DNA from 2 places in the Bradyrhizobium sp. WBOS07 genome. Region 1 is predicted to be linked to the other one. Evidence: riboswitches for the same ligand, from Rfam matches in the RefSeq annotation. Region 1 holds a riboswitch; the other holds the start of a gene.
What was found. A riboswitch is a leader RNA that binds a small molecule or an ion and turns the genes downstream of it on or off. The one in region 1 is predicted to bind cobalamin.
Positions count from the first base shown of each region.

Region 2: linked by a shared signal. The riboswitch ahead of DCM79_RS11420 (TonB-dependent receptor) and the one ahead of DCM79_RS30085 (DUF1636 domain-containing protein) in region 1 are both predicted to bind cobalamin.

Region 1 is NZ_CP029008.1:6,361,728-6,376,824, reverse strand. Features, by position in the region: gene DCM79_RS30120 (cobalt-precorrin-6A reductase) at 1-577, shown strand, start outside; gene cobJ (precorrin-3B C(17)-methyltransferase) at 553-1,287, opposite strand; gene DCM79_RS30110 (precorrin-2 C(20)-methyltransferase) at 1,284-2,015, opposite strand; gene DCM79_RS30105 (precorrin-8X methylmutase) at 2,018-2,647, opposite strand; gene cobG (precorrin-3B synthase) at 2,647-3,810, opposite strand; gene cobN (cobaltochelatase subunit CobN) at 3,807-7,055, opposite strand; gene cobW (cobalamin biosynthesis protein CobW) at 7,055-8,089, opposite strand; gene DCM79_RS30085 (DUF1636 domain-containing protein) at 8,086-8,460, opposite strand; cobalamin riboswitch at 8,554-8,774, opposite strand; gene cobO (cob(I)yrinic acid a,c-diamide adenosyltransferase) at 8,815-9,450, shown strand; gene DCM79_RS30075 (cobyric acid synthase) at 9,456-10,904, shown strand; gene cobD (threonine-phosphate decarboxylase CobD) at 10,893-11,858, opposite strand; gene cbiB (adenosylcobinamide-phosphate synthase CbiB) at 11,870-12,811, opposite strand; gene cobU (bifunctional adenosylcobinamide kinase/adenosylcobinamide-phosphate guanylyltransferase) at 12,932-13,435, shown strand; gene cobS (adenosylcobinamide-GDP ribazoletransferase) at 13,432-14,214, shown strand; gene bluB (5,6-dimethylbenzimidazole synthase) at 14,218-14,850, shown strand.
Region 2 is NZ_CP029008.1:2,422,162-2,437,258, forward strand. Features, by position in the region: gene DCM79_RS11420 (TonB-dependent receptor) at 1-1,497, opposite strand, end outside; cobalamin riboswitch at 1,611-1,825, opposite strand; gene DCM79_RS11425 (hypothetical protein) at 1,865-2,128, opposite strand; gene DCM79_RS11430 (hypothetical protein) at 2,487-2,699, opposite strand; gene DCM79_RS11435 (hypothetical protein) at 2,849-3,025, opposite strand; gene DCM79_RS11440 (adenylate/guanylate cyclase domain-containing protein) at 3,132-4,868, opposite strand; gene DCM79_RS11445 (lytic transglycosylase domain-containing protein) at 5,185-7,359, shown strand; gene DCM79_RS11450 (tripartite tricarboxylate transporter substrate binding protein BugD) at 7,454-8,425, opposite strand; gene DCM79_RS11455 (threonine synthase) at 8,510-9,751, opposite strand; gene lpdA (dihydrolipoyl dehydrogenase) at 9,917-11,338, opposite strand; gene DCM79_RS11465 (hypothetical protein) at 11,356-11,589, opposite strand; gene DCM79_RS11470 (pyruvate dehydrogenase complex dihydrolipoamide acetyltransferase) at 11,612-12,973, opposite strand; gene DCM79_RS11475 (nucleoside deaminase) at 13,032-13,484, opposite strand; gene DCM79_RS11480 (DUF5076 domain-containing protein) at 13,487-13,789, opposite strand; gene DCM79_RS11485 (pyruvate dehydrogenase complex E1 component subunit beta) at 13,793-15,097, opposite strand, start outside.

The sequences.
Region 1 (15,097 bases):
CGACTACATCCGTCGTGAGGGAATCACCCACGTGATCGACGCGACGCATCCGTTCGCTGCCGAGATGAGCCGTCATGCGGTCGAAGCGTGCGCGCAAACCGCCACGCCGCTGATCGCGCTGGAGCGCGCGCCCTGGACCAGGGCCTCCGGCGACAATTGGACCGAGGTTGCAGATGTCACTGCCGCCGTTGCAGCGCTGCCCGAGGCGCCCGCAAACGTGTTCCTCGCCATCGGCCGCCAGCATATCGCGCCGTTTGCGACAAAACCGCAGCACAGCTACACGCTGCGCTTCGTCGATCCGCCCGAAGCGCCCCTGCCCTTCACGGCCGACGTGATCGTATCGCGCGGACCGTTCACGCTTGATAGCGAGCTCGAGACGATGCGCAAGTGCGGCATCGCCTGGATCGTCGCCCGCAATTCCGGCGGCGACGGCGCGTGCGCCAAGATCGACGCGGCCCGCAGGCTCGGCCTTCCCGTGGTCATGATCGCGCGACCAAAGCTGCCCGAGCGGCGGCGGGTCGCGAGCGTCACTGAGGTGATGCAATGGCTCGGTCATTCTGCCCGCCTCGGCGCATAGACCCAGCGGCCGACGCGGCGTGTCTGCGAATTGCCGACGATCACCAGCGTGCGCATGTCAGCCATTTCCGGCGTCGCTTCGTTCAGCGTCACGACCTCGATCTTCTCATCAGCCGCGCTGATCGCGCGCGCGAAAATCACGAGGCGCTCGCCGCAGCCCGCGCCCTTCAGCACCGCAAGCGTGCGGCCAAAGCCCTCCGGCCGGCTCGCCGATCGCGGATTGTACATCGCAATCGCAAAATCGGCCTCGGCCGCGAGACGCAGGCGCTTCTCGATCACGGCCCAGGGCTTGAGATTGTCGGAGAGGTTGATCGCGCAGAAATCATGGCCGAGCGGGGCCCCGGCGCGGGCGGCGGCCGCCAGCATCGCGGTGATGCCGGGCAGCACGCGGATCGGAAGCGCCTGATATTGCGGCGCCTGTTCGAGCGCCTCGAACACGGCGGAGGCCATCGCGAACACGCCGGGATCGCCGGAGGACACGATGACGACCTGCCCGCCTTCGGACGCAAGCCGCAAGGCCTCGCTCGCGCGCTGCAGCTCTTCGCGATTGTCGGACGGACGAAGGGTAAGCCCGGCTCGCCGCGGCACGCGCGCGACGTAGGGTGCGTAGCCCAGAATGTCGGTCGCTGATGCAAGCGCGGCGGTGACCTCGGGCGTCACAAGCGCATCGCTGCCCGGCCCGAGGCCCGCGATGGTTAGGGAGCCCGTCATTCGGCGGCGCCCAGATGCCGGCCCTTGCCGTGAACCAGCACGATCGCGAAATAGGGACAGTCGGCGGCGTCGATCTCGGCCAGCCGCACCACGCGCTCGCCCGGCATGGTGCCGCGCTCGACCAGCCAGGCATCACCCAGCCGGCCGGCCGAGCTGAGTGCACGGCGCACCTTTGCAAGATTGCGTCCGGTTTTCATGACGACGAGCGCATCGGAATCGCGCATGTGCCGCTCCAGCTCGTCTTCGGGAAGCGTGCCCATCAGCACGGTCGTCACGTCGTCGCCGAGCGCGATCGGCTGTCCGACGCCGTTCCAGCAGCCGACCATGCCGGGAATGCCCGCGATCACCTCGATCTCGACACGGCCCTGCAGGCGCGAATGCAGATGCATGAACGAGCCGTAGAAGTAAGGATCGCCCTCGCAGAGCACGACGACATCGACCGCGCGCGAAAGCCGCGCCAGGCGCTCGGCCCATTCATCGTAGAAACCGGCGAGCAAGTGGATGTATTCCGGACTGTCGAAGGCGATCTCCGTCGTGACCGGATATTCCATCGGATATTCGGTGACGCCGGCCGCCAGCATGCCCTCGACGATACGCCGGGCCTGGCCCGGCCGGCCCTTCTTGCGGAAGTAAGCGACGTGGCTGGCGCCGCGCACGGTGCGATCGGCGCGCACGCTCATCAAATCAGGGGCGCCGGGGCCGAGACCGCAGCAGATGATGCGTCCCATCGCTATTCGCTCCGGCTCGCCAGCGCGTTGACGGCGGCAACGGTGATCGCGGAGCCGCCGAGGCGCCCCGCGACCGTCAGCGCCGGCGCCGGCGGATCGGCCATCAGCGCCGCCTTGGATTCGGCCGCACCGACGAAGCCGACCGGGCACCCGATGATCGCCGCCGGACGCGGGCAGCTTTTGTCTTCCAGCATGTTGAGCAGATGAAACAGCGCCGTCGGCGCATTGCCGATTGCAACGATCGCACCGGCAAGATGCGGCCGCCACAGCTCGAGCGCCGCGGCCGAACGGGTGTTGCGCATCGATTGCGCAAGTGCGGGCACGGTCTCGTTCCCAAGCGTGCAGATGACGGCGTTGGCCGCAGGCAGCCTCGCGCGCGTGATCCCTTCCGAGACCATGCGCGCGTCGCACAGGATCGGTGCGCCTCTTTGCAAGGCGGCGCGCGCAGCTCCCGCCATGCCTGGCGTGAAACGGATATGCGACTCCAGCCCGACCATGCCGGCGGCGTGGATCATGCGCACCACCACGGGCTCCTCGTCCGGCGTGAAGCGGGCAAGATCGGCCTCGGCCCGGATGGTCGCGAAGGATTGCCGGTAGATCGCCGCACCATCGGTCTCGTAGCTATGCGGCATCAATTCCCTCCCACCAGGATGGAGGGATCGCTGACGATGTCGGCGCCGCTCAGGCCGCGCTGGACCGGCTCATCGCGCGTCGAGCCGCCGCGGACGAGATCGAAGCCGGCGCGCGTCGCGACCAGCGTGACCGCGGCCCTGCCGGAATGGGCGCAGCCCTTGCCGCAGCCGGAGACGTGCAGGCGCGCATCGGCGGCGATGCGCGGCGCGAGCGCCGCGGCCAGCGCGCGCGTATCGGCATGGGCTTCGCGGCAGCGCGGCGCGCCGCTGCAGGCGATGACGCGCAGCGCAGGATCGAACGGCTCGGTGACGAGGCCCGGCGCGCTCGGCATCTCGCGCCTGCCTTCGCTCAGCAGCATCCGCCAGGGCGTCATGCGCAGCGCATGTCCGCTACCGGCGAGGTGGTGCAGCGTCGTGTGCAGCATCTGTCCGAACGCGACGCCGACCATTGCGCCTTGCGGATAGTGCCCGGGCCGCGAGGCGGCCATCACCGGCGCAGGCTCGGTCTCGCCGCGCAGCGATTGGGGCAATATCGCCCCGGACGCGATATGCGCCGCCATCCGCCCTCGCCCACCCCTGGCGCCACCGGAAACCAGGAACCAGCTTGCGAGCGCCAGCGCCATGCTCACGGCCTCGCCGCGCGCGACGGAGCGGCCGAGCCTCGCACCGTCGGCCCGCACCAGCAGATGGCCCGAGCGATCGCGCTCGATGCGGATGTCCGCGGAATCGCCGGCAAGCACCCGCGACCTGCCGTCATCGATGGCGAACCCGAACTTGGTCGGAAGCGCGAGGCCGCACTCGGCGAGCGCCTCCTCCAGCTCGGCAGCGAGCGACTGCGTTTCGTCGCCGCCGCCCCAGAACGGCGTCACCAGAATGTTGCGCCGGGCTTCGATCTCGGTGTCGGGATCGAGCAGCCGCAGTTGCGCAAGGCCGTCGAGCAGCGGGCGATGGCTCTCTTCGCTCACGCCCCGGATCTGGAGATTGGCGCGGCTCGTGACGTCGATCAGGCCATTGCCGTGTTGCCCGGCGAGTTCGGCAAGCCCGGTGATCTGTGGGGCTTCGAGGCGCCCGCCGAACGGGCGCACCCGCACAACGAACCCATCGCCCGACAGCATCGGGCGCAACGCGCCGGGACACCAGCCTTTAATTGCGGAAGCGCTCATGAGGCCTCCCGCAGCGCCGCCGCGATCGAGTTGCGGCGCGTCTGCCACAGCGCCGCATCGTGCAGGCGTGCAAAACAGGTCTCCATCGCGGCAAGCGCCGACGGATTTTCACGGGTCATGAAGGCGCGGACGTCGTCATTCCCAAGCGTCGCATCATAGGAGAGATCGAACAAATGCGGAGGCACGGCGCCGGCAAGATGAGCGAACGCGGCCATGTGCTCCAGCGTCGCGGTGATCTCGGCGGCCCCGCGGAAACCATGGCGCATCATGCCGGCGATCCAGGCCGGATTGGCGGCGCGCGCCCGGACGACGCGGGAAATCTCCTCGGTCAGCGTGCGCGCATGCGGCTGCTCGGGGCGTGTCGTGTCGAGATGATAGAGCGCCGGTCCTGCCGCACCGAGATGCGCTGCGGCGGCCGCCACGCCGGCTTCATGCGCGGCATAGTCGGCGGCAAGCAGCAGGTCGGTTTCCGGCAAATCCTGGACGTGGACGAAGGCATCGGCAGAGGCGAGCCGCGCCTCGATCCCGGCGCGATCGTGCTGCATCTCGCCATCGGCCGAGAACGCCCAGGACGAGGCCGACAACCACGCTTCGCCGGCGGCATCCCGCGTCTCCGGCGTGAAGACATCGGGGATCGCCGACAGGCCGACGCCATGCTGGCCGGGACGCGGCGCGAACACACGGGAGGCGCGGTGGCGATACGGATTCTCCTCGCCCTCGTCCTCGCGCGCGGCGAGCGCCTCGGAGGCGGCCTCGAACAATTGCGCAAGGCCGGAGAAGACGTCGCGAAACAGGCCCGAGACCCGCAGCGTGACGTCGATGCGGGGGCGGCCGAGCTCGGCCGGGGCGATGATGTCGTAGCCGGTGACGCGGCCGGAGGCGTGATCCCAGCGCGGCGCGAGGCCGGCCAGATGCAGCGCCATCGCGAATTCCTCGCCCGCGGTGCGCATCGTCGCCGAGCCCCAGAGATCGACCACAAGGCCCTTCGGCCAGTCGCCATGATCCTGCAGGTGACGGCGCAGCAGCTCCTCGGCGAGCTTTATCCCCTGCGCATGTGCCGACGGCGTCGGCACCGCGCGCGGGTCGACGGCAAAGAGATTGCGCCCGGTCGGCAGCACGTCCTGGCGACCACGATAGGGCGAGCCCGACGGTCCCGGCGCGACGCGCTTGCCGCCAAGCGCAGCAAGCAGCGCACCGCGCTCGGCGTCACCGCAGGCGCCGCGGCCGAATACATGAAGGCCGTCGCCGAACTGGCTCTCCTTGAGATCGCAGACGAAGCGATCGATCCGCGGAATCGCCTCGGCCGGCGCGGCAGAAGCATCGAGGCCGAGATCGTCTTCGAGACCGGCCGCACGCGCTTCGTCGCGGATCGCCGCGATCAGGCGCTGGCGACGTGCGGGATCGAGACCATCGGCGGTCGAATATTCGTCGAGCAGACGTTCGAGCCGCCGCAAGCCGTCCGGCACCGCGGATGTTTCCAGCGGCGGCGGCAGATGGCCGAGGGTAACCGCACCAATGCGGCGCTTGGCCTGCGCAGCTTCACCGGGATCGTTGACGATGAAGGGATAGATGACGGGAAAATCACCAATCAAAGCTTCCGGCCAGCAGCTTGACGACAGCGCGACGGACTTTCCGGGCAGCCATTCCAGCGTGCCATGGGCGCCCATGTGCACGACGGCATCGATCCCCTGGGCGCGGAGCCAGAGATAGAACGCGACATAAGCATGGCGCGGCGTGCGGGCGAGATCGTGATAATCGGCATCGCGCGTAGTCGCATCGCCGCGCTCAGGCTGAACCGCGATGACGGATTTGCCGCACGCGATCGCGGCGAAGTGAAAAGCGCCTTCGCGGCAAGCCGGATCACTCTCCGGCACGCCCCAGGCTTGCGCGAGATCATCCTGTAGGGATTGCGGCAGGCGCGAAAGCGCCGCGCGATAATCGGCAACGCTCCAGCTCAGACTCTGCTTCAGCAGCGTCTCGCCGAGCGCATCAACCCGCGCGACATCGAAACTAGCCTCGGCGAGATCCGACGTCAGGACCTCGACCGAAGCCAGCGCGTCGAGCCCAACCGCATGGGCGATCTGGTGCGGCCGCCCCGGATAGTTCGAGAGCACGATCGCGACCAGTTTCTCGCCGGCGGGCTTCTGTGCAAGGCGATGCCAGGCCGCAACGCGCGCGGCGACGGCCTTGACGCGCTCCGCGTCGGGCCCGTGCGCCAGATGGGCGAATTGCAGATCGGGATCGCGCATGCCTGCCGACTTGAAGCTCACAACGCCCGCGAACAGGCGGCCGTCGACCTCGGGCAGCACCACATGCATGGCGAGATCGCCGGGCGAGAGACCGCGCAGCGACTCCGCCCAGTCCTCGCGACGCGCCGTTGAGAGCGCGACCTGGAACACCGGGCAAGGCGCGGCATCGAACGGCGTCGTGCCGTCGTCGCCGACGGCCGAGAATGCCGTCGCGTTGACGATCGCGGCCGGAGGATGTTGCGCGAGATGCGCGCGCAGCCAATCGGCGACGCCGGGCGCTTTCAACGAGGTGACGAACACGCCGTAGGAGTCAAAGCCCTCCTCGCGCAGCGCGGCAATCAGGGCATCGACCGGGCCCGTATCCGCGGCCGTGAGATACGAGCGATAGAAAGTCACCAGCGCGAGCGGCCTGCCCGCACTTGAGGCCGGCGCAGCAATGACGCCGCGCGAGGGATCGTAGAAGCCCATCTCCGGCACGGCCAGCTCGCCGGTGACCGGTCCGGCATAAAGTCCCGAGGCCAGCGCGAGCTGCGCGATCGCCGCCTGCGCGGCGACCGGGCCGCCGGTGTCGCAGAGCACCTTGAGCCGGCGCAGCGTCGACAGGGGCAAGGTCGAGTAGGCATCGAGCCGCGTGTCGTCGCGGCCGTCCGCCGGCAGCACGGCGAGCACGATGTTGCGATCTTTCGCGAGCTGTTGGAGCGCCGCGAGCCCGTACGGCCAATAGGATTCCCCGCCGATCAGCCGCACCAGAATGCCGCGCGCCTGCGACAGCGTCTTCTCGATATAGGTGTCGACCGAGAGCGGATGGCACAGCTCCGCGAGATTGGCGAGCCGCAGCGACGGCAGGCTATGGCGGCCACGCCGCCAGCCGGCTGCGAAGGCGGCAAGGTCGGAATCCGAATACGAGAGCACCACGAGATCGGCCGAGTCCTGGCCGATGTCCCTGGGCGTCGCGGTCTCCTCCAGACCGCGGCTCTCGCGGAAGACGACGTGCATCAGATACCAAGTCCTGACCTGATCGCGGCCTCATCGATATCGCCGTGCTCACCGATCACGACGAGCTTGGACTGCCTGAGACCTGCGCCCCAGGGCTTGTCGAACTGGTGACGCACGCGCTCGCCCACAGCCTGAAGCAAGAGACGCATCGGCTTGCCCGCGACGGCGATATAGCCTTTGGCGCGCAGCACGTTCTGCTCGCGCGCCAGGCGCTGCACGGAGGCAACGAGTGCATCGACGTCGGCAACTTCCGGAAGGTCGATCACGACGGAAGCGAAATCGTCGTGCTCGTGCTCCTCCTCGCCGTCATGATGCGAGGGACGCGCGGCGAGATCGTTCTCGGCGGCGGCGCCGAGGCCGAGGATGAGGCGGGCGTCGATCGCGCCGTCGGTCACCGGGAGCATCGGCACACGTCGCGGCATCTCGGCAATGATCGCAGCCTTGGCGGCTTCGATGCCGGCGGCGCCCGCGAGATCGGCCTTGGTCAGCAGCACGATGTCGGCGCAGGCGATCTGGTCCTCGAACACTTCCGACAGCGGTGTCTCGTGGTCGAGATTGATGTCCGCCGCGCGCTGCGCCTCGACGGCGTCAGGATCGGGCGCGAAGCGGCCGGCCGCCACGGCCTCTGCATCGGCGAGCGCGATCACGCCGTCGACCGTGATGCGCGAGCGGATCTCAGGCCAATCGAATGCCTTCAGCAGCGGCTTCGGCAGCGCCAGGCCCGAGGTCTCGATCAGGATGTGATCGGGCCGCACCGGGCGCGCCAGCAATTGCTCCATGGTCGGAATGAAATCGTCCGCGACGGTGCAGCAGATGCAGCCATTGGCGAGCTCGACGATGTTCTCTTCCGGGCAGTTCGCATCGGCGCAGGACTTCAATATCTCGCCATCGACGCCCTCGCTGCCGAACTCGTTGACGAGCACGGCGAGCTTCCTGCCGTCAGGGTTTGCGAGCAGATGCTGGATCAGCGTCGTCTTGCCGGAGCCGAGGAAACCGGTGACCACCGTGACCGGAACTTTTGCGAGCGAGCTCATTCGGCGGCCTCCGGGGCGATTGCAATGGGGGGAATGCGGGCAAGCGACTGCTTGCGGAAGATTTCGGGGCGGCTGCGCCAGGGCACCAGCCCGTCCGGCGCGGCCGCATAGGCCGCAGCGCCCGCGACCACGTCCTGCGCGTTCGCATCCGACAGGCGGCCATAGACATAGGACCAGCGGCCGGGCGCGCTCAGCGCGACGGAACAGCCTTGGCTGCACGCCGACAGGCATTCGACGGGAACCACGTTGACGCCCTCGGGCACGCCGGCCTTGAGGATCGCACCGTGCAGGCGCTTGCCGGGCGTCGTCTCGCCCTCGCCAAGCGTCTGGCCGGCACGGCAGGTGATGCAGACGTGAAGTGTGACGGTCATCGCCTCTTCCAGATAACAGCGGGAGGCGATGAGGCACACGGACCGTTCGCCAGAAGGTCCGTTTCCCCGTCGCGGAACACCCCGTCCGCCGGTCCAAAACTCGTCCGCGCTGGCAGGTCTCCCGGCTTGCGGAGCAGGGTTTTGCCCTTCGATCCCCGCCTTCCCGATTTCCGTGGAAATCAGTGGCTTTGGGCATCTCTCCGGTCACGGTCGCGGGGGCGGCTGCATTTTGGACCCCAATCTTGCCGATTCGGACCCTATCGCATTCCCTCTTCGCCTGTCATAGGACAGGAACCAACGCCGGGCCACCATTTGCCGGTGGCCGCCTCTTGTCAAGCCGAAGGACCGGATCCAATGACGCCTGAACCGGACACCCAAACAGCTGAGGAAACCGACGCCCGGCACGCCGCAAAAATGGCGAAGAAGAAAGCCGCCCGCGACAAGATCATGGCGAGCAAGAGCGGCGAGAAGGGCCTCATCATCGTCCATACCGGCGCCGGCAAGGGCAAGTCGTCCTCGGCCTTCGGCATGATCGTGCGCTGCGTCGCCCATGGCTTCCCCTGCGCGGTGGTGCAATTCATCAAGGGCGCCTGGGACACCGGCGAGCGCCGCCTGCTCACCGGCCATTTCGGCGAGCTCTGCCAGTTCCACGCCATGGGCGAAGGCTTCACCTGGGAGACGCAGGACCGCGCCCGCGACATTGCCGCCGCGCGCGCCGGCTGGGAGAAGGCCAAGAAGCTGATCCTCGACGAGAGCTTGCGCATGGTCGTGCTCGACGAGATCAACATCGCGCTGCGCTACGACTATCTGGACATCGCCGAGGTCGTCGACTTCCTGACCACCTCGAAGCCGCCGCTGACCCACGTCGTGCTCACCGGGCGCAACGCCAAGGACGAACTGATCGAGATCGCCGATCTCGTCACCGAGATGACGCTGGTCAAGCATCCCTTCCGCTCCGGCATCAAGGCGCAGGCCGGCGTCGAGTTCTGATGCCGATGGCACGCGCGCTGATGATCCAGGGGGCCGGCTCGGACGTGGGCAAATCGCTCATCGTCGCCGGCCTTGCGCGCGCGTTCACGCGGCGGGACCTGCGCGTGCTGCCGTTCAAGCCGCAGAACATGTCGAACAACGCCGCCGTCACCGTCGATGGCGGCGAGATCGGCCGTGCCCAGGCGCTCCAGGCTCTCGCCGCCGGCGTGGAGCCGCACACCGACATGAACCCGGTGCTGCTGAAGCCCGAGACCGATGTCGGCGCGCAGGTCATTGTTCACGGCAAGCGCATCGCCACCGCACGCGCGCGCGACTATGCAGCAATGAAGCCCTCGCTGATGAGCGCGGTGCTGGAGAGTTTCGAACGCTTAAAGGCGCGCGCCGACCTCGTGCTGGTCGAAGGCGCCGGCAGCCCGGCCGAAGTGAACCTGCGCAAGTCCGACATCGCCAACATGGGTTTTGCCCGCAAGGCCGACGTACCGGTCGTGCTGGTCGGCGACATCGACCGCGGCGGCGTCATCGCGCAGCTCGTCGGCATCAAGACGGTGATCGACCCCGAGGATGCCGCGATGATCCAGGGCTTCGTCATCAACAAGTTTCGCGGCGATCCCACGCTGTTCGACGACGGCTACCGGCTGATCGAACACAAGACCGCCTGGCGCGGCTTCGGCGTGCTGCCCTGGTTCACGCGCGCCGGCGAGTTGCCGGCCGAGGACGCGCTGGGCCTGAGCGACGCGCGCAAGCCCGGCCAATGCAAGATCGCTTGCCTGGCGCTGTCGCGCATCGCCAATTTCGACGACCTCGATCCGCTGAAGCTGGAGCCCGGCATCGATCTCGTGATGGTGCGACCGGGTGAAGCGATTCCAGGGGACGTCCGCCTCGTCATCATCCCCGGCTCGAAATCCACCCGCGGCGATCTCGCCTTCCTGCGCGCGCAGGGTTGGGACATCGACCTGCTCGCGCACCATCGCCGCGGCGGCCACGTGCTCGGCCTCTGCGGCGGCTATCAGATGCTGGGTCGCAGCGTTGCCGACCCAGATGGCATCGAGGGCCCCGCGGGCGATACGCCCGGACTTGGGCTGCTGGATGTCGAGACGGTGATGAGCCCGCAGAAGACGCTGACGCGTGTCGCGGCCGTGCATGCCGCCACGAAGCAGGCGATCCAGGCTTACGAAATCCACATCGGGCGCACCGACGGACCGGATCGCATCCGCCCCTTCGCGACGCTGAACGGTGAGTCCGAGGGCGCGATCTCGCGCGACGGCCGCGTGCAGGGCAGCTATCTGCACGGCCTGTTCACATCGGATGATTTCCGCAAGGCGTACCTGGCAAAGCTCGACATTCCCGCCGGCAACGAGCCCTATATGGGCCGGGTCGAAAGCGCGCTCGAGGCGCTGGCCGATCACATCGAGCAGCATCTCGACGTCGCAGGCCTGCTCGCGCTAGCGCGCTAGCACTTCGGCAAGGCGTGTCCATTCGGCTTCGCTGCCGGGAAGCCCGAGGCGCAGCCATGTCGGCTCTCGCGCAAACACGCGCGACCAGATATGGCCATGAGCCAGCTTCTCCTGCGCAGCCAGCGCGTCAGGCGTCTGGTAGAGACGAAACAGCGGCGTGCCGCCGACCAGCGTCCAGCCTTGCGCGCGCGCCATCTCGTCGAGGCGGACGCAGTCCCGCGCAAGCCGCGCGGATGTGGCCTCGGCCCAGGCATCGTCGCGCAAGGCGCGGCAGCCGATCGCGATTGCTGCGCCCGAGACCGGCCACGGACCCGAGAGTTCAGCGAGTCCGGCGATGTCGGCGGCATTGCCGACGGCGAAGCCCAGCCGCAAGCCGGCAAGCCCGTAGAATTTTCCGAACGAACGCAGGACCAGCAGCCCCGGCCGATCCGCTTCGGATGCAAGCGACAGCAGCGGAACGGCGTCGACAAAGCTCTCGTCGATCACGAGGCGGCCGACGCGCGGCGGCAGCGCCAGCAAATCCTTCGGCGCATGATTCCGGCCGTCGGGATTGTTGGGATTGACGACAATGGCGAGATCCGCGCCGGCCAGCGCGTCGAGTTCGCCAGCCTCCCGCACATCCCAGCCCGCGGCCGACAGCACGCCGGCATATTCATTATAGGTCGGCGCGAGGATGCGCGCGCGGCCTGGCGGCGCGAGCTGCGGCAGCAATTGAATGACGGCCTGCGCGCCGCCAAGCGCGACGATCGGCGCGCTGGTGCGATAGGCGTGCTGCGCGGCCCGATGCAGCGCCTCGATCTCGGCACGCGAGGGCAGCGCGCTCCACGCACGCGCGCTCAGTTCGCCCACGGGATAAGGCGACCGGTTGATGCCGGTCGACAGATCGATCCAGTCCTCGGCGCGTCCGCCAAAACGCTCCTGGGCTTGATCGAGATTTCCGCCGTGCTCGCGCATGCCCCGTTCTTTCACGCGAAGGCCAGGATCGCAAGCACGCCGGCGAGCAGCAGCATAGCGCGGCGATAGACCGCCAGTCCCTCGCCGATATCCGCGGCAAGCGGATCACGCGCGCCCCCGTTGAGCCAAGGTTCGTTCGTAATGCTGCCGTGATAGATGCGCGGACCGCTGAGGCGCACGCCGAGTGCGCCAGCCATCGCCGCTTCGGGCCAGCCGGCGTTCGGCGAGCGGTGACGGCGCGCATCGCGCGTCATGCATGACAGCGCCTCGGACCGCCTCGGCGCCAGCAGCACGAACAGGAATCCGGTCAGCCGCGCCGGGATGAAATTGGCGACATCGTCGATGCGCGCCGCGGCCCAGCCAAAGGCTTCGTGCCGTTCGCTGCGATGGCCGATCATGGAGTCCAGCGTATTGATGGCCTTGTAGCCCAGAATGCCGGGAAGACCGAACAGCGCGCCCCAGAACACCGGGGCGACGATACCGTCGGAGGTGTTCTCGGCAAGACTCTCGATCGCCGCACGCGCGATGCCGGCCTCGTCGAGCGCCGTGGGATCGCGACCGACGATGCGCGAGACCGCCGCGCGGGCGCTGGCGATATCGCCGGCCAGCAACGGGGTCGCGACTGCAGCGACGTGATCATGCAGCGAACGCAGCGCGACCAGCGGCCAGGCCAGGATGCCGATCAGTACACTCTCGATCCAACCTTTTGGAAGCAAGGACTGAATCATCCAGCCGAGCACAGTGGAGACTGCAATCACCAGGAGCGCTCCGGCGATGCCCGCCGCACGGCGCAGCGCCGGAGCATCGGAGGCGCGATTCCAGCCGCGATCGATGGCCGCAATCACCTGCCCCAGCCAGGTCACGGGATGGCCGATCCGCGCGAACAGCCATGTCGGCCAGCCCAGGAAGGCATCCACCGCCATCGCCACCACCATCGCGCCCGCAAAGCTCAATCCCGCCTCCTGTCCGCCCCTGTTGCGCAAAGCAGGGCGCGAGCGCAAGCCCCTTCGCGCTTGATTTCGGCTTTGTCTTTGACCGCGTTTGATGATTAGTCAGGCCCAAAGGAGACCTTGATGGCCGTCATCTTGATCACCGGCGGAGCGCGATCCGGCAAGAGCAAGCGCGCGGAAATGCGCACGCGCGCCTTTCCCGGGCAGCCCGTCTATGTCGCAACGGCCGAGGCGCTCGACACCGAGATGGAAGCGCGTATCGCAAAGCATCGCGCGAGGCGCGGAACCGACTGGATCGAGCGCGAGGTGCCGCTCGATCTCGTGTCCGCGCTGGTCGCGAGCGATGGCGGCGGCGCGCGGCTTGTCGACTGCCTGACGCTGTGGCTCTCCAATTTGATGCATGCGACACGCGACTGGGAACGCGACGTGACCGAGCTCGCCAGCGCCCTGCCCCGTCTGAAGAGCCCCGTCGTCCTCGTCACCAACGAGGTCGGCCTCGGCATCGTGCCCGACAACGCGCTGGCGCGCAGTTTTCGCGATGCCGCGGGGATCATGAACCAGATGATTGCGGCCGCCGCCGACGAAGTCGAATTCGTCGTCGCCGGCCTTCCCATGAAACTGAAATGATGCCGCGCGCCGAGCTTCTCAAAGACATCGTCGCCGATCTCAGGGTGGCGGCATCGTTCGTGACGATCCTTCCCGTGGCATCGTCGAAGCCGGCACCTGACGGCGCAATCGCGCGCGCGACCTGGGCGCTTCCCGTCGCGGGAGTGCTGGTCGGCCTCGCCGGCGCTTTCGCCTACAAGGTTGCCATGTGGTTCGGGCTGACGCCGAACCTTGCTGCCCTGCTCACCCTGGTTACGACCGCCCTCATCACCGGCGCGCTGCACGAAGACGGTCTTGCAGATACCGCCGACGGGCTCGGCGGCGGCCGCACACGCGAGCGCAAGCTGGAGATCATGCGCGACAGCCGGATCGGCACTTACGGCGTCTGCGCGCTGATCCTCTCATTCGGCCTGCGCTGGAGCGCGCTCGCGACCATCGCCGATCCGGTTGCCGTCGCACTCGCGCTTTGCGCCGCGCATGCTGCTGCCCGCGCCGGCGTCCCGGCCTTCATGGCCATGGTCCCGCACGCTCGGCCGGACGGGCTGTCGGCAAGCGCCGGCGCGCCGCCGGGCCGGAGCATCGCCCTCGCCTTTGCCGTCGGGATGCTCGCGCTCGTCCTGGCTTTGGGGCCGGGCAAGGCGCTGGTCGGCCTCATCCTGCTGTCGCTCGCCGGATTGATGCTGGCGCGGCTTGCGATCCGTCAGATCGGGGGGCAGACCGGCGACATCCTCGGCGCGTTCGAGCAGCTGGGCGAGAGCATCATCCTGCTGGTCGCCGCTTCCTTCCAGATCGGAGGCTGATTCATGGTCGAATTCGACGACAGCTTCCGCCGGCAATTGCGCGAGCTGTTCGTATGGCGCCGCGACGTGCGCCGCTTTCGCAGCGATCGTCTGCCGGACGGCGCCATGGACCGCCTGATCGAGACCGCCTGCCTCTCGCCCTCGGTCGGCCTCAGCCAGCCCTGGCGCTTCGTTATCGTCGACGATGCCGTGCGCCGCCGCGCCGTGATCGACGATTTCAGGGCGTGCAACGCCGATGCGCTGAGCCGCTATTCCGGCGAGCGCGCAGCGCGCTATGCCACGCTGAAACTGTCGGGCCTCGAGCAGGCGCCCGGCCATCTCGCCGTGTTCGCCGACAAGACCGTCGACATCGGCCACGGTCTCGGCCGCGCCACCATGCCGGAGACCACGGAATATTCCGTGGTCGCCGCCATCACCGCGATGTGGCTCGCCGCGCGCGCCGAAGGCATCGGACTCGGCTGGGTGTCGATCCTCAATCCGGATCGGATGCACGCCATCCTCGACGTGCCAGCCAGCTGGAAATTCATCGCCTATCTCTGCATCGGCTATCCCGAAGCCGAATGCGACCGGCCCGAGCTCGAGCAGGTAAAATGGGAGCATCGGCGCGGGGCGGACGAGTTTACGTTAAGGCGTTAGAGGCCGGCCCAACTCCATCCTCCGTCATTGCGAGCGCAGCGAAGCAATCCAGATATCTTTCCGCGGAGGGATTCTGGATTGCTTCGTCGCAAGGGCTCCTCGCAATGACGGGATGAGAGAGCGATGCGTCGACTCACTCTCGTGCCCCGGACGCAGCGCAGCGTCTCTTCGACGATGCGCTGCTGAGCCGGGGCCCATGCATCAGCGAGCCACAGGGGCTGCTGGGTCCCGGCTCTGCGCCGCAACG
Region 2 (15,097 bases), 2.8 Mb from region 1:
CCCGAGATGCAGCGCATATTGGGTCTCGTCGCTCGTCAGCGGCAGCGCACCGATATCGGCATTGAACGGCGCCGCCGCGTCGAAATTGTCGCGTGCCGCAAGACGGACGTTCTGCACCCGCGCGCCGTAGGAGACGTCGGTCGTGGGCAGCACGCTCAATGTGTGCTGGAAATAACCGGCGACCGTCTGCTGCCTGAGGTCGTAATTGTGCCAGGCGGCGAGCCCCTGCCCGGCGCCGCGGTCCTGCTCAAAGCCCGCATCGTAGTAATCGATGCCGGTCAGGAGTTGCGACGGCAGGCCGAGCAGCAGGCTCTTCACGCTGAGCCGCGGCGTGATCGACCAATTGGTCAGATGGGACTCGACATAAGTCGAGGTGAAGAAGGCCGGAACCGGCATCGGGCTGGAGAAGAACGTGCTCTGCTGCTTCTTGTCGCGCACACCGCCGTCGACGATGAGATCGACGCCGTTGACCAGGGTCTTGGTGAACCCGGCCGTCGCGCTGAAGCCCTGCTGGTTGGCGGCATTGAACGGCGTGCTGGTGCCTCGGCGGTTGGTCCTGAGCTCGTCGAGGCCGATCGAGGGATCGACGGTGCGGCCGCCCGGCAGCCGCAGCTCCTGATTGTCGCCGGTGACGGTGAGAAACGCGCTCAGGCCTGGCGTGGTGTAATTGAGATTGCCGACACCGTTCTGCTGGGAATAGCGATTGTTGTCGCGATAGCCGTCGGCCCTGACGGCATTGCCGTAGAACGAGGTCGACCATGGACCGGAATTGAGCGCGGTCGAGACGTTGCCGAGCCGGGTGTTGAACGAGCCGAAGCCGGCCTCGATGCGCGCAGTCACGGGCGGTCCGCCGGCGCCGGTCCTGGTGACGATGTTGATCACGCCGCCGACCGCGTTGTCGCCGTAGAGCACCGCGCCGGAATTGCCGCGCGTGATCTCGATGCGCTCGATGGAATTGAGCGGGATGGTGGAGAGGTCCACCTGCGCCATGTCGACGTCGTTGAGCCGCCGGCCGTTGACCAGCATCAGCGTGTTGGCGGTGGCGAAGGCGCCGAAGCCGCGCAGGTCCACGCTGGTCTTGGCGCCGATCTGGCCGCCATAGAACGTCGTGATCTGGGCTCCCGGCACCTGCGTGGCGATGATCTCGGCAAGCGCCTGCGACGGCGAATGCGCGATATCCGCGGCCGTGATCACGGTCGTGGCGGCCCCGACGATACCACCGCCGCCGGCGACAGCCTCCGAGCCCGAGCCGGATGAGCCGGTGCCATCGCCTGCCGGCGCGAGGTTCGCGGTGCGCCGCGGCCGCGTCGCCTCGCCCTCACCGGTCGCCCTCGCCCGCGTGCGATTCTGATCGGCGGGCTTGCTCACCTCGATCGGCGGCAATTGCTCAGCAAGCCCCTGCTGGGCGAAGGCGGAGGATAGATCGAGCGAATGGAACGAGACGGACGCGAGCAGGCCGGCGCTGAGGCGCCAGGCGGCAGAAACGAGACGAGACATTGTTGTAACCTCGGTATGACGTCAGTGGCACGTCACAGCGAACGAGGTTTCACGGCAGAGCGGCGGACTGCTCCGATGAAGCCAATGTCTGTACTCCCCGACCGACATCTTCGCGTGTGACCACGGCTGACGGCAGGTCTCCTGGCTCGCGGGTCGTTACCTTGCGTCGCCTTCCCAGGACCGAGATTCCCAGTGGCACAGGACGAAAGATTCACCGCTTACAGTTGCGGGGGCAGCCGTGGCGTTGAGATAGATCCCGGCATTGGGACATCCCGCACCACATTCCCTTTTGATCTCCGTGAGGAGAACCGTCGCCGGCCATTTACGTGTCGCCCCGGCAGCGTGTCAATCGACCGTTAGGCGGCGTTCAGGTCCGTCCGCGCGGACGTTGCGCCTGGGCCCAGGCGGCCGTGACATCGCGTGGCGGAACATCAACGCGCTTGACCGGGGTCAGTTCGCCGGACGCCGAGACGATCGCGGTTTCCTCGCGGCGGCAGCGCGTGCAGACGAAGCGGACCTCATGCGGAGACGCCGACCAGCTCGACCGCTTCACATTGGCGGCCATCGGCCAGGCCTCGCAATGCGAGCACGACACCAGAAATCGACCGGGATCGAGCATACCCATTTCCATCGGACTCCACGTCCTGCCGCCTCTTGAATGATTAACCCAAGTGAATCGTTCCGGTGCCCAAGCACCGCCGGAGCTCCCTCGCGAGCGCAGGGCAATCGCATATCGTCACAACGTGACCAGAAGCTCACTTGCGGCCATCCTTCGAGACGCCCGCCTCCGGCGGGCCCTCAGGATGAGGTCGGAGTGCGTGGCAGCCATTTCGTAGGCAAAACTGCTGCTTAGCCTCATCCTGAGGAGACCGCGGAGCGGTCGTCTCGAAGGACGAGGCGTGCGCTCAGCTGTCACGGAGAGCCATATGCGACAGCCCTGCCCGCGAACGAGGCGATCTCGCGCTCGCCGTTCCCGCCGCCGCTGGATCTCAGCGCGCGCCCTTGAGGGTGCAGGAGGTCGAGCAGGTGACGGTGGTGCCGCGATCGCATGCCTTGCAGGCGTTGACGCACTGGTTCAGGTCGCGGGGATTGTAGCTGTAGGTCCGCAAGGGGCAGGCCGGCGTCGTCGAGCCGGTGATGTCCTGCTCCTGGTCGCAGGCCGCCGTCATGAGCGCGAACATGATCACAACAACGAGGCGCATGGGATTGCCCTGTCTGTCACGACAATGACGTTCCGGTGTGCGCTGTATTGCAACGAACCCCGGCCTTCCCACCACGGGCAGCGCCGGTCAGCGACGCCCGCATGCCATCAGGATGCGCGCCAAACCTTAAGAACGGATTGCAGCCGGCCTCAGGCCGCAGCCTCGGTCGCGATCGCCTGCCGCATGTCGACCGCCAACTGCCGGTACTGCTCCGAAAGCTTCAGATAGAATTCGCGCTTGCTGCCGTCGGTGGCGAGCTTGGCGATCAGCTCGCATTCGGCGGTGAGCGTTTCAAACCGTTCCAGCCTGTCCTGAAGTTCTGGCATCGGCGTGTCCCCATCAAACGCCTCAAGGACATCCAACCTAAGCCCGGGAAATAGGTCACGGCGAACATCGTTATCGAGCAGAAGCAATTTTTCCGGTGCGGGCAGCCTATTTGTTGTCGAGACGCCAGGCGTCGTCCCATCCCTCGTCGGGCGGGCTCGCCTCGAGCTGCGCGATGCGGCCGAGCATCGTGCGCGAGGGCCCGTCACCGGGAACGGCTTCGAGGGCCGCGTTGAAGGCAGCGCGCGCCGCATCGAAGCGCCTGATACGATAGGCGGCGAGCGCCTCGGCATAGTGCGTGCGCAGGCTGGCTTGCGCATCGGTGAGCCCGCCCGCCCTCGCCATCACCTCGAAGATCGGCTGCGGCGCGCTCTGGCCGGCGACCGCCAGGCGATCGATCTCGCGCAGCTCGAGCCGCGATCCGATCGCCTCGGCGGTGGCCTGCGAGATCAGGATGCGGGTGCCGTAGACCTTGTTGACCGCTTCCAGCCGCGAGGCCAGGTTCACGGCATCGCCCATCACGGTGAAGCTCATCATCAGCTCGGAGCCGATGCTGCCGGTCAGCACCTCGCCGGTGGCGATGCCGATCCGCAAATCGCACGGCGCGGGCATGGCGCGGATGCCGAGCAGGTCGGGCAGCTGCCGCTGCAGCGCGGGCACCTGATCGGCCATCTCGATCGCCGCGGTGCCGGCAAGCAGCGCCTGCTCGTCGTCCTCGATGAAGGGCGGCCCCCAATAGGACATGATGGCATCGCCGATGTATTTGTCGATGATGCCGCGATTGTTCCTGACGGGTGCGGACATCACCGTGAAATAATGGTTCATCACCTTGACGAGGCCGCGCGGCGTCATGCCCTCGCTCATCGAGGTGAAGCCGCTCATGTCGCAGAACATGATGGTCATGACCCGGCGCTCGCCGTCGATCGCGACCTCCGGCCGGTCGATCAGCCCCTGCACCACCTTGGGATCGATGTAGCGGCCAAAGGTCTCGCGGATGCGCTCGTTGTGCCTGAGCTGCTCGGTCATGCGGTTGAAGGCCGCGGCGAGCTCGCCGATCTCGTCCTGGGTGGAGACGGTGATGGTCTTGTCGAAGCGGCCTGCCTCGACCTCGCGGGTGCCGGCGAGCAGCAGCCGCACCGGGCGGGTGATGCCGCTGGACACCATCAGCGCAAAGACGAAGCCGACGACCGCCGCGAGCAGCGTCACCAGGCCCGAGACGACGATCGCCTGATGCTGGCGGCCGATCACCTGCGAGGTCGAGAAGAAGACCTGCGTCAGCATGTCGGCGCGGATCGCATCGACCTTGCGGTTGAACTGATCGCGCACCACGTCGATGTGCTCAAGCGTGCCGCGGGCCTCCGTCATCTGCCTGGCGTCGACCTGCTTGAGCAGCTTCGCATGGTCCTCGTTCAGGTCGCGGCGCAGCTCGGTGACGGCGGTCTCGATGCGGATATCGATCCGTCCCAGCGCGGCATTGTCGGAATAGGTCTTGGGGTCGTCGATGATCGCGTTGATGAGCTTGCGTGCGGCCTCGGCGCCCTCCTCGATCTTGCGGTCGGATTCCTCGAAATCGCGAAGCCGCGCCGCATAGGCCTGCTCGTCCGATGGCGCCTCCATCTTGGTCATGACCATCCGCCGTAGCGCCAGCGCGCGCTCCAGCGAATTGATGTTGGCGCGGGCCAGATGGCTGTAGGCCGGGATGTAGCGATTGGTCAGCTCGTCCAGCAGGATGCCGACCTGGCTCGACATCACCATCGACAGGATCGAGGTGACCAGCATCAGGACGATCAGTCCGAGGGCGATGCCGACGATCTTGTGCCGGATCGACTGGTTGAAAATCGGCATAGGTGCGGGCAAAGGCCAAAAGGATGGAGGGATGGAACTCCATACACCGATCCGGCCGCGGGAACACGCGCAATCTGGTTCCTTCCGGCGCCTTGAACCGTCTTCGCCGTCGCGCACGCCCGGATCGTTAATAAAGATTTAAGGGCGGCCACGCCTCCGTTCCCGGAGTTCCCCAGTACATCCGTATTTCGCCGCATTGTTGCGACAGCGTGAGGAATGCGGGACGATGCCGTGGCATCGTATCCGGTATCTTGATTCTCAAGCCGCATGTCGTCGCGGACCTTGGTTTGTGGTGGTTTCGCAGGGGGACCATGGAATGAACCAGTGCCTACGCTCGCTCGCGTGTGTCGTTGCCGTGGCCGCATTGGCTCTCGTTCCCACCGGGCTGGCGGCAAAAAGCAGTCACAAATCGTCCACGCCGAAGAAGACGCATGAGGCGAAAGCCGGCAAGCAGCGTCACGCCGCGGCGAAGTCCTCGGCGAAGTCGCGCCACGGCAAGCACGCCGAGGCCAAGCGCAAGTCGAAGACCATCGACGAGCCTTCCAGCAAACCGGCTGTGCCGCCGCTGACCGGCGACCTCGCCGCGCTGAAGGACGCGATCGACCTCACGCGCAAGGGCAAGGGCGAGGATGCTAGCGCGGCGCGCGAGCGCATTGCCGATCCCGCCGGGCAGAAGCTCGCGGACTGGTTCATGCTGCGCCATTCCGAGAGCACGGCGAATTTCAAGCGCTACGCCGCGTTCCTCGCGGCCAATCCGGACTGGCCGAGCCGCACGCTGCTGCGCCGCCGTGCCGAGGCGCGGCTGTGGCAGGAGAAGAGCGACGCAGCCACCGTGCACAAATTCACCATGGACCGGCCGATCAGCGCCAAGGGCAAGTTCGCGCTCGCCCGCGTGCTGCGCGCTGAAGGCGATACCGATCGGGCCGCGCATCTGGTGCGCGAGGCCTGGCGCACGGACGAATTGTCCGAGCGCAGCGAGCAGGATTCCTACGACGCGTTCGGAGATCTCCTCACCGCGGACGATCATCGCGCCCGCATGGACAAGCGGCTCGGTGCCAAGGATTACGCGGCTGCGCGGCGCGCCGCGAAACGGCTCGGCGAGGACGCGCTCGCGATCGTCAAGGCCTGCGCCGCCGTGACCGGCAAGGCCAGCAAGGCCAAGGATTATCTCGAGGACGTGCCGGGCGAAGCGCGGCGCGATCTCGGCTATGAGCTATGCCGCGCTCAATGGCACCTTCAGAACGATCGTATCGACGATGCCGCCGAGGTGATCCTGGCCGCTGCACCCGAGACCATGGCGGCGCAGGACACCGATGCCTGGTGGCGCGAGCGGCGCATGCTTGCGCGCAAGCTGCTCGACCAGGGCAAGTTCAAGACCGCCTATGACGTGGTGCGCACGGCTGCGGTGCCGGACAAGGAAGTCTATCGCGTCGACTATCATTTCATGTGCGGCTGGATCGCGCTACGCTTCCTCGACGATCCCAGGACGGCGATGGTGCACTTCGTCGCCGTCGACGAGGGCTCGGCCAATCCGATCGCGCTGTCGCGCGCCCATTACTGGCGCGGCCGCGCCGCCGAGGCGATGGGTGCTACGGCCGATGCGCGCATGAGCTATCGGGCGGCCTCGCGCTATCCGACCGCCTATTACGGCCAGCTGGCGCGCGCCAAGCTCGGCCTCGACCGCGTCGAGCTGCGTGCGCCCGCGCATGTCCTGGCCGCCGCAGATACGCCACCCGCGGACGAGCGCGTGCGCGCCGCCGACATGCTCTACGGCATCGGCGAGCGCGACCTGGTGTTCTATTACGCCGAGGACTTTGCCAAGGAGAGCACCGACGTCGCCGCGCTCGAAGCGCTCGGCGAGCTCGCCCGGCGTCGCAACGATGCCCGCGTGATGCTGGAGGTCGGCAAGACGGCGCTGTCGCGCGGGCTCGCGCTCGACCATTACGCCTTTCCCACCATCGGTATCCCCGAGCACAAGCAGGTCGCGCCCGCGATCGATACCAGCGTGATCTATTCGGTGGCGCGCACCGAGAGCTCGTTCGAGCAGCGCGACAAATCGCATGCCAACGCGGTCGGGCTGATGCAGGTGACGCCGGTAGCGGGACGCGACACCGCAAAGCGCTTCGGCCTGACTTACGATTGGGACAGGATGGTCTCCGATCCCGTCTACAACACGCAGATGGGCGCCGCCGAGCTCAGCGCGCTCTTCTCGGAATATCGCGGCAACCAGATCATGACCTTCGCCGGCTACAATGCCGGCCGCGGCCGCGTGCGCGATTGGGTGCAGGCGCGTGGCGACCCCCGGGATCCCAAGGTCGACCCGGTCGACTGGGTCGAGCGCATCCCGCTGTCGGAGACGCGCAACTACGTCCAGCGCGTGATCGAGAACGTGCTGGTCTATCGCGCGCGGTTCGAGGATAGCAGCATGGTCGCCGGCAAGAGCGACGAACGCGTCGTGACGAAGGATGCCAGCGCGATGCCGGTGGATTAAGCGCCGGCCTCGTAGGGTGGGCAAAAGCGCGCAAGCGCCGTGCCCACGATCGTTTGGTGGGCACGCTGCGCTTTGCCCACCCTACGACAGCATCTCAATCCACCTTGATGTTCGCCGCCTTGATGATCGGCCACCATTTTGCGATCTCGGCCTTCTGCCTTGTGCCGAGCGCTTCGGGGGCGAGCTGGTCCTTCGGCGTCATCTCCAGACCCTGGTTTTCGAGCTGCTTCCTCACGGCGGGATCGTTCAGCGCTTCCACGGCCGCGGCGTTGAGCTTTGCCACGATCTCCTTCGGCGTGCCCTTCGGAACCCACATGCCCGACCACAGCGTCATGTTGAAGCCCTTCAGGCCCGCCTCCTCCACGGTCGGGATCTCCGGCGCCGAGGCCAGGCGCTTGCTGTCGGTGATGCCGTAGGCGCGGATGGTGCCGGCGCGGACCTGACCGATCGAGTTGGAGGCCTGGTCGACCATGATGTCGATCTGGCCGGCGATCAGGTCGTTCAGCGCGGGCGCGGTGCCGCGATACGGCACGTATTGCAGCTTGACGCCGGAGATGCTTTCCAAATAGACGCCGGCAATGTGGCTGCCGGAGCCGGCGCCGGCGGTGCCCGCCGTCGGCGCCGAGCTGCGCGATTTCAGCCACTCGATCAGCTCCTTCAGCGACGTCGCGGGCACCGCATTCTTGCTGACGACCATCATCGGATTGCTCGGCAGCAGCACCACCGGCTCGAGATCGGCGACGAGATCGAACTTGAGCTTGTAGACGGCGCCGTTGGCGACGTGGGTGCCGAGATGGCCGAACGAGATGGTGTAGCCGTCCGGCGGCGATTGCACGGCGCGGCCGACGCCGATCGAGCCGCCGGCGCCGGTGACGTTCTCGATCACCACGGGCTGGCCGAGCGGCACCCGCATGCGCTCGGCAAGCACGCGCGCCATCGCATCGGACGGTCCGCCCGCCGCGAACGGCACGATGATGGTGATCGGACGGGTGGGATAGTCATCGGCGCGCGCGGCGCCGACAGCAGCGAGAACAGCAAACAGCGCAGCCCAGACGGCCTTCGTCATTGTCTTCTCCCCAGCGATGTCTTTGTTGTTTTTTGGCCCTCTGCCCGCGTACGGGAAGAGGGATCGTGCGTAGCCTATCCCGCGCTAGAACTGCGCGTAATCGATCGGCTTGTGGCGGTCGAGCGTGCGGGTGACCGGCGGCAGCGGATATTTCAGGCCGGTGGCGCAGTTGAACAGCATGACGCGGTCCCCCTTCGAGACGCGGCCGTCGGCAAGGCTCTCCTTGTAGGCGGCGTAGGTGGCGGCGCCCTCGGGACAGAGCAGCAGCCCCTCCTCGCGCGCGACTTCGTTCAATGCCGCCGAGATCTTGTCGTCGTCGACCGCGATGGCAAAGCCCTTGCTCTCGCGCACCGCGCGCAGGATCAGGAAATCGCCGATCGCCTGCGGCACGCGGATGCCAGAAGCGATGGTGTGGGCGTCCTCCCAGCGCGTCGCGTGCTCGGTGCCGGCCTCAAAGGCCCGCACCATCGGCGCGCAGCCGGAGGCCTGCACCGCGACCATGCGCGGGCGCTTTGAGCCGATGAAGCCGATCTTCTCCAGCTCGTCGAACGCCTTCCACATGCCGATCAGGCCGGTGCCGCCGCCGGTCGGATAGAAGATCACGTCCGGCACGTCCCAGCCGAGCTGCTCGGCGAGCTCGAGGCCCATCGTCTTCTTGCCCTCGATACGGTACGGCTCCTTCAAGGTCGAGGTGTCGAACCAGCCGACCTTGGCCTTGCCCTCGCCGACGATCTTGCCGCAATCGTCGATATAGCCGTTGACGCGGTAGACCGTGGCGCCCTGCAGCTCGATCTCGCTGACGTTCACCTCTGGCGTATCCGCCGGGCAGAAGATCGTGGTCTTGATGCCGCAGCTCGTGGCGTAGGCCGCCAGCGCTGCGCCAGCATTGCCGTTGGTCGGCATCGCCATGTGCTTGATGCCGAGCGCCTTGCCCATCGACACCGCCATGACGAGGCCGCGCGCCTTGAACGAGCCGGTCGGCAGCCGTCCCTCGTCCTTGACGATGATCTCGCCGCCGCCGAGCTTCTTAGCCAATTTGGGCAGCCGGATCAGCGGCGTGGTGACCTCGCCGAGCGAGACGATGTCCTGGCACTTGCGCACCGGCAAGAGCTCGCGGTAGCGCCACATGTCGCCCGGCCGCTGCGCGAGGGCGTCCTTGGTCAGCGCCTTCTTCACGCCCGCAAGATCGTAGCGCACCAGCAACGGCTTGCCGGCCTTGGAGAGATTATGGACCTGGTCGGCGGCGTAGTGATCGCCCTCCATCGCGCATTCGAGATGGGTGACGAAGGTCGAGCGTTCGATGGTGAGGTTGTCGTTGTCGCGCATGCTGCTTCTTTCTTCTTGCTTGTTCAAACCGCTCTTCCACGCGTCATTGCGAGGAGCCCGCGACAAAATTGCGAAGCAATTTTGCGCTGGTGCGACGGAGCAATCCAGACGCTTTCCGCGGAGGCAGTCTGGATTGCTTCGCTTCGCTCGCAATGACGGCAGTCGTCATATGTTCAACACCCGCCCATACGCATCCAGCACGGCTTCCTTCATCATCTCCGACAGGGTCGGATGCGGGAACACGGCGTGCATCAGCTCCTCTTCCGTCGTCTCCAAATTCATGGCGACGACGTAACCCTGGATCAGCTCGGTGACCTCCGCGCCGACCATGTGGGCCCCGAGCAGCTGGCCGGTCTTCTTGTCGAAGATGACCTTGACGAGGCCCTGGTCCTCGCCGAGCGCGATGGCCTTGCCGTTGCCGACGAAGGGGAAGCGGCCGACGCGGATCTCGCGGCCGTTCTCCTTGGCCTTGGCTTCCGTGAGGCCGACCGAGGCGACCTGCGGCTGGCAATAGGTGCAGCCCGGGATCAGATTCTTGTCCATGGGATGCGGGTTGAGGCCCTTGATCGCCTCGACGCAGATCACGCCCTCATGCTCGGCCTTGTGCGCGAGCATGGGGGGACCCGCGACGTCGCCGATAGCGTAGATGCCGGGAACGTTGGTCTTGCCGTAGCCGTCCACGACGATGATGCCGCGGTCGGTCTTCACCCCGAGCTTTTCCAGGCCGAGATTCTCGATGTTGCCGACGACGCCGACCGCCGAGATCACGCGCTCGAACTCGGTCGTGACCGGCTTGCCCTTGCCGTCGTCGATGGTGGCGACGACGCTGTCGGCCTTCTTCTCGAGCTTGGTCACTTTGGTCGAGGACATGATCTTGATGCCCTGCTTCTCGAGCCGCTTGCGCGCGAGGCCTGCGATCTCGGCGTCCTCGACCGGCAGGATCTGCGGCAGCACCTCGACCACGGTGACATCGCTTCCCATGGTGTGGAAGAACGAGGCGAACTCGATTCCGATCGCGCCGGAGCCGACCACCAGCAGCGACTTCGGCATCCGCTCCGGCACCATCGCCTCGAAATAGGTCCAGACCAGCTTCTTGTCGGGCTCGAGCCCCGGCAACACGCGCGGCCGTGCGCCGGTTGCGACGATGATGTGCTTGGCCTGATAGCTCCCCTCGCCCAGCGCGCCCTTCGGCGCTTCGACGTCGGACTTCTTTACGGTGACCTTGCCGGGCGCGTCGATCGAGGCGGCGCCCCAGATCACGCTGACCTTGTTCTTCTTCATCAGGAAGCCGACACCGTCGTTGAGGCGCTTGGAGACGCCGCGCGAGCGCTGCACCACGGCTTTCGGATCGAACGAGATCTTCTCTGCCGACAGGCCATAATCCTTGGCGTGCTGCATGTAGTGATAGATCTCGGCCGAACGCAGCAGCGCTTTGGTCGGGATGCAGCCCCAGTTCAGGCAGATGCCGCCGAGGTAGGACTTTTCGACGATCGCGGTCTTGAAGCCGAGCTGCGCGGCGCGGATCGCAGTGACGTAGCCGCCGGGACCGGAGCCGATGATGATGACGTCGAAGGATGTGTCGGCCATGGCGGCTCCCGTTCAACTCAAGAGGCGCCGCGGGCGCGGCGCTTGAAGACAATCAATCTGACCAGCCATTCAATGATCCCGATCAGGACCAGAATGGCCAGCGCGCTCAACACGATCGGTTGAGCGATGTTCCGCGACAGCTGCTCCCCCGAGAAGAAGGCGGACCGAAGAAAATCGAGCCCAACCGGGTTGAGCGCGACGACCGCGCCGAGCAGCAGCGATATCCATGGCCAGCGGGTTCGGACATGCAAGGTTGCCCCCTCTGCCGCCGCGTCAAACCATCATCATGACGGGGTTTTCGATCAGCTGCTTGAAGGCGCCGATCAGCTCGGCGCCGAGCGCACCGTCGATGGCGCGGTGATCGCAGGACAAGGTCACGCTCATCATGTGCGCGATCTCGATCTTGCCGCCGCGCACGACGGGACGTTCCTCGCTGGTGCCGACCGCCAGGATGGTCGCATGCGGCGGGTTGATCACGGCTGTGAAGTGGCTGATGCCGTACATGCCGAGGTTGGAGACGGCGGTGGTGCCGCCCTGGTATTCCTCGGGCTTCAATTTGCGCGAGCGTGCGCGCGCGGCAAAATCCTTCATCTCGTTGGAGATGGTCGAGAGCGTCTTGGTCTCGGCCTTGCGGATGATCGGCGTAATCAGGCCGCCCGGCATCGCGACGGCAACGCCGACGTCGGAATGGTGATGCTTGACCATGCCGCTTTCGGTCCAGCTGACGTTGCAGTTCGGGATCTTCTGCAGCGCCACCGCCATCGCCTTGATGACGAAGTCGTTGACCGAGATCTTGTAGAGCGGCTTCTTCTCCTTGTCCTTGGGAGCTGCGGCATTGATCTCCTCGCGGGCAGTGAGCAGCTTGCCGATGTCGCAGTCGATGGTGAGGTAGAAGTGCGGGACGTTCTGGATCGAGGCGGTCAGGCGCTGCGCGATGGTGCGGCGCATGCCGTCATGCGGGACGATCTCGTAGGAGCCCGGCTCGAACAGCGACAGGATCTGCTTGTCCGACATGGTGGGCGCGATCGCGGGCGCGCCCGACGGGGTTGCGGCGGGTGCCTTGAGACCCTTGCCCGATTTGGCCTGCTCGACGTCGCGTGCGACCACGCGGCCGTGCGGACCGGTGCCGGTGACCATGCCGACGTCGATGCCGGCTTCCTTGGCGAGGCGTCGCGCCAGCGGTGACGAGAACACACGGCCGCCATGGCCGTTGCTCTGCGCGGCCGGAGCTGCGGCCTGCGGCGCGGGAGCCGCAGGCGGCGGAGCGGCCTTGAGCGCGGCAGGTGCGGGCGCGGGAGCTGGCGCAGCAGCAGGAGCTTCAGCGGGCTTCTCCGCTTTCGGCGGCGCGGCCGAAGCGCTCGGCTTGGCGCTCCCCGCGGCCTTCACGTCCTCGCCCTCGCCGGCAAGCACCGCGATCACGTCGTTGACCGGGACGTCCTGCGTGCCCTCGGGCACCAGGATCTTGGCGATCGTGCCCTCGTCGATGGCCTCGACCTCCATGGTCGCCTTGTCGGTCTCGATCTCGGCGATCACGTCGCCGGACTTGACCTTGTCGCCTTCCTTCTTCAGCCATTTGGCGAGGTTGCCCTTCTCCATCGTCGGCGAGAGAGCGGGCATCAGGATGTTGATGGGCATGCTGACCTCAAGAAGAACTTTGCAAAACGTCGTCTTTCGACAGCGAAGACGACCAGGTTTAGTTGCCGATGTCGCCCTGCCACAGGCGCTCATTGGCAGGGATGGAACGCCAATTCTTCATCATGGTGATGGAGCGGTCGTCGGCAAGGTCGATCCAGGGGATACCGAACTTGTCGAGGATGTCCTTGGAGCCTTCGAAGGTGACGGATTCTCCGATCACCACCAGCTTGACCTTGAACAGCCCGAGCGCACCCGCGCACATCGAGCACGGCGACAATGTGGTGTACATGACGGTGTCGTGAAACGAGATCGCGCCGGCCTCGCGCAGGCAGCTCATCTCGCCGTGCAGGATCGGATTGTTCTCCTGCACGCGGTTGTTGTGGCCGCGGGCGATGATCTTGTTGTCGCGCGTCAGCACCGCGCCGATCGGCAGGCCGCCTTGCGCGATCGAAGCCTCGGCCTCGCGGATCGCCTCCAGCATGAAATCGAAATGATAGGATTCAATCGCCACGATCAGTGCCCCTTGCCGCGCGGCGTCGTCGTGCCGGTGTCGGTGGGACGCTCGATCTCGGCCTGGAACATCTCGAGGATCCGGTTCAACGCGTCCTCCTCGGTGTATTCGCTCTCGCGCGCATAGGCGCGCGCGGCATGGCGGGCGAGATCGACGAGCAGGAGGCCCCACATGTCGGGCTCCTCGAAGGCGCGCTGGAACGCCATCGACAGCCCGCCGTCCAGCACGAACACGCGCAGGATCTCGACCGCATCGTCGCGGGCCATGACGTCGGGCGGCAGTGGCTGCTCCTTGGGGCCCGCCATGGTCTACCTGTAGCAGACGGCTTTGGCGGCCTCGACGACCTCGGCCGCCGACGGCAGCGCGAGCTTCTCCAGGTTCGCCGCATACGGCATCGGCACGTCCTTGCCGGAAACGCGCGTCACCGGCGCGTCCAGATAATCGAAGGCGTTCTCCATGATGCGCGCGGCGATCTCGGCGCCGACGCCGCTCTGCGCCCAGCCCTCTTCCACCGTCACCGCACGCCCGGTCTTCTTCACCGAGTTGACGATGGTCTCGGTGTCCATCGGGCGCAGCGTACGCAGGTCGATCACCTCGGCCTCGATGCCGTCCTTGGCGAGCTCGTCGGCGGCCTTCAGCGCATAGGTCATGCCGTTCGACCAGGAGATGATCGTGACATGGCTGCCGGCGCGCACGATGCGCGCCTTGCCGATCGGGATGATGAAATCCTCCAGCTTGGGGACTTCGCCGGTGTGGCCGTAGAGCACCTCGTTCTCGAGGAAGATCACCGGATTGGGATCGCGGATCGCGGCCTTGAGCAGGCCCTTGGCATCGGCGGCCGAATACGGCGCGACGACCTTGAGCCCGGGCACGTGCGAGTACCAGGCCGAGTAATCCTGGCTGTGCTGGGCGGCGACGCGCGCAGCCGCACCGTTGGGGCCTCGGAACACGATCGAGCAGCCCATCTGGCCGCCGGACATGTAGAGCGTCTTGGCGGCGGAGTTGATGATCTGGTCGATCGCCTGCATGGCGAAGTTGAAGGTCATGAACTCGACGATGGGCTTGAGGCCAGCCATCGCGGCACCGACGCCGACGCCGGCAAAGCCGTGCTCGGTGATCGGCGTATCGATCACGCGCTTGGCGCCGAATTCCTGGAGCAGCCCTTGGGTGACCTTGTAGGCGCCCTGATATTCGGCGACCTCCTCGCCCATCACGAACACGTCGGCATCGCGGCGCATCTCTTCGGCCATGGCATCGCGCAAGGCTTCGCGGATGGTCTGCGTGATCATCTCGGTGCCCGCGGGCACTTCCGGATCGGGTTCGGCAACGGCCTGCGGCGCCGGCGCAGCCTTGCGCTGAGGCTCCTTGGGCTGAGGCGCCTCGGACTTGGCGGCGGCGGGCGGTGCGGACTCCGCCGCTTTCTCCTGCTTCGCCGGCGCGGACGCCTTGGCGAGATCGGCCGCGCTCTCGCCGTCGGCGAGAATGGTTGCGATCGGCGTGTTCACCGCGACATCGGCGGTGCCCTCGGGGATCAGGATCTTGCCGAGCGTGCCCTCGTCGGTCGCCTCGACCTCCATGGTCGCCTTGTCAGTCTCGATCTCCGCGATCACGTC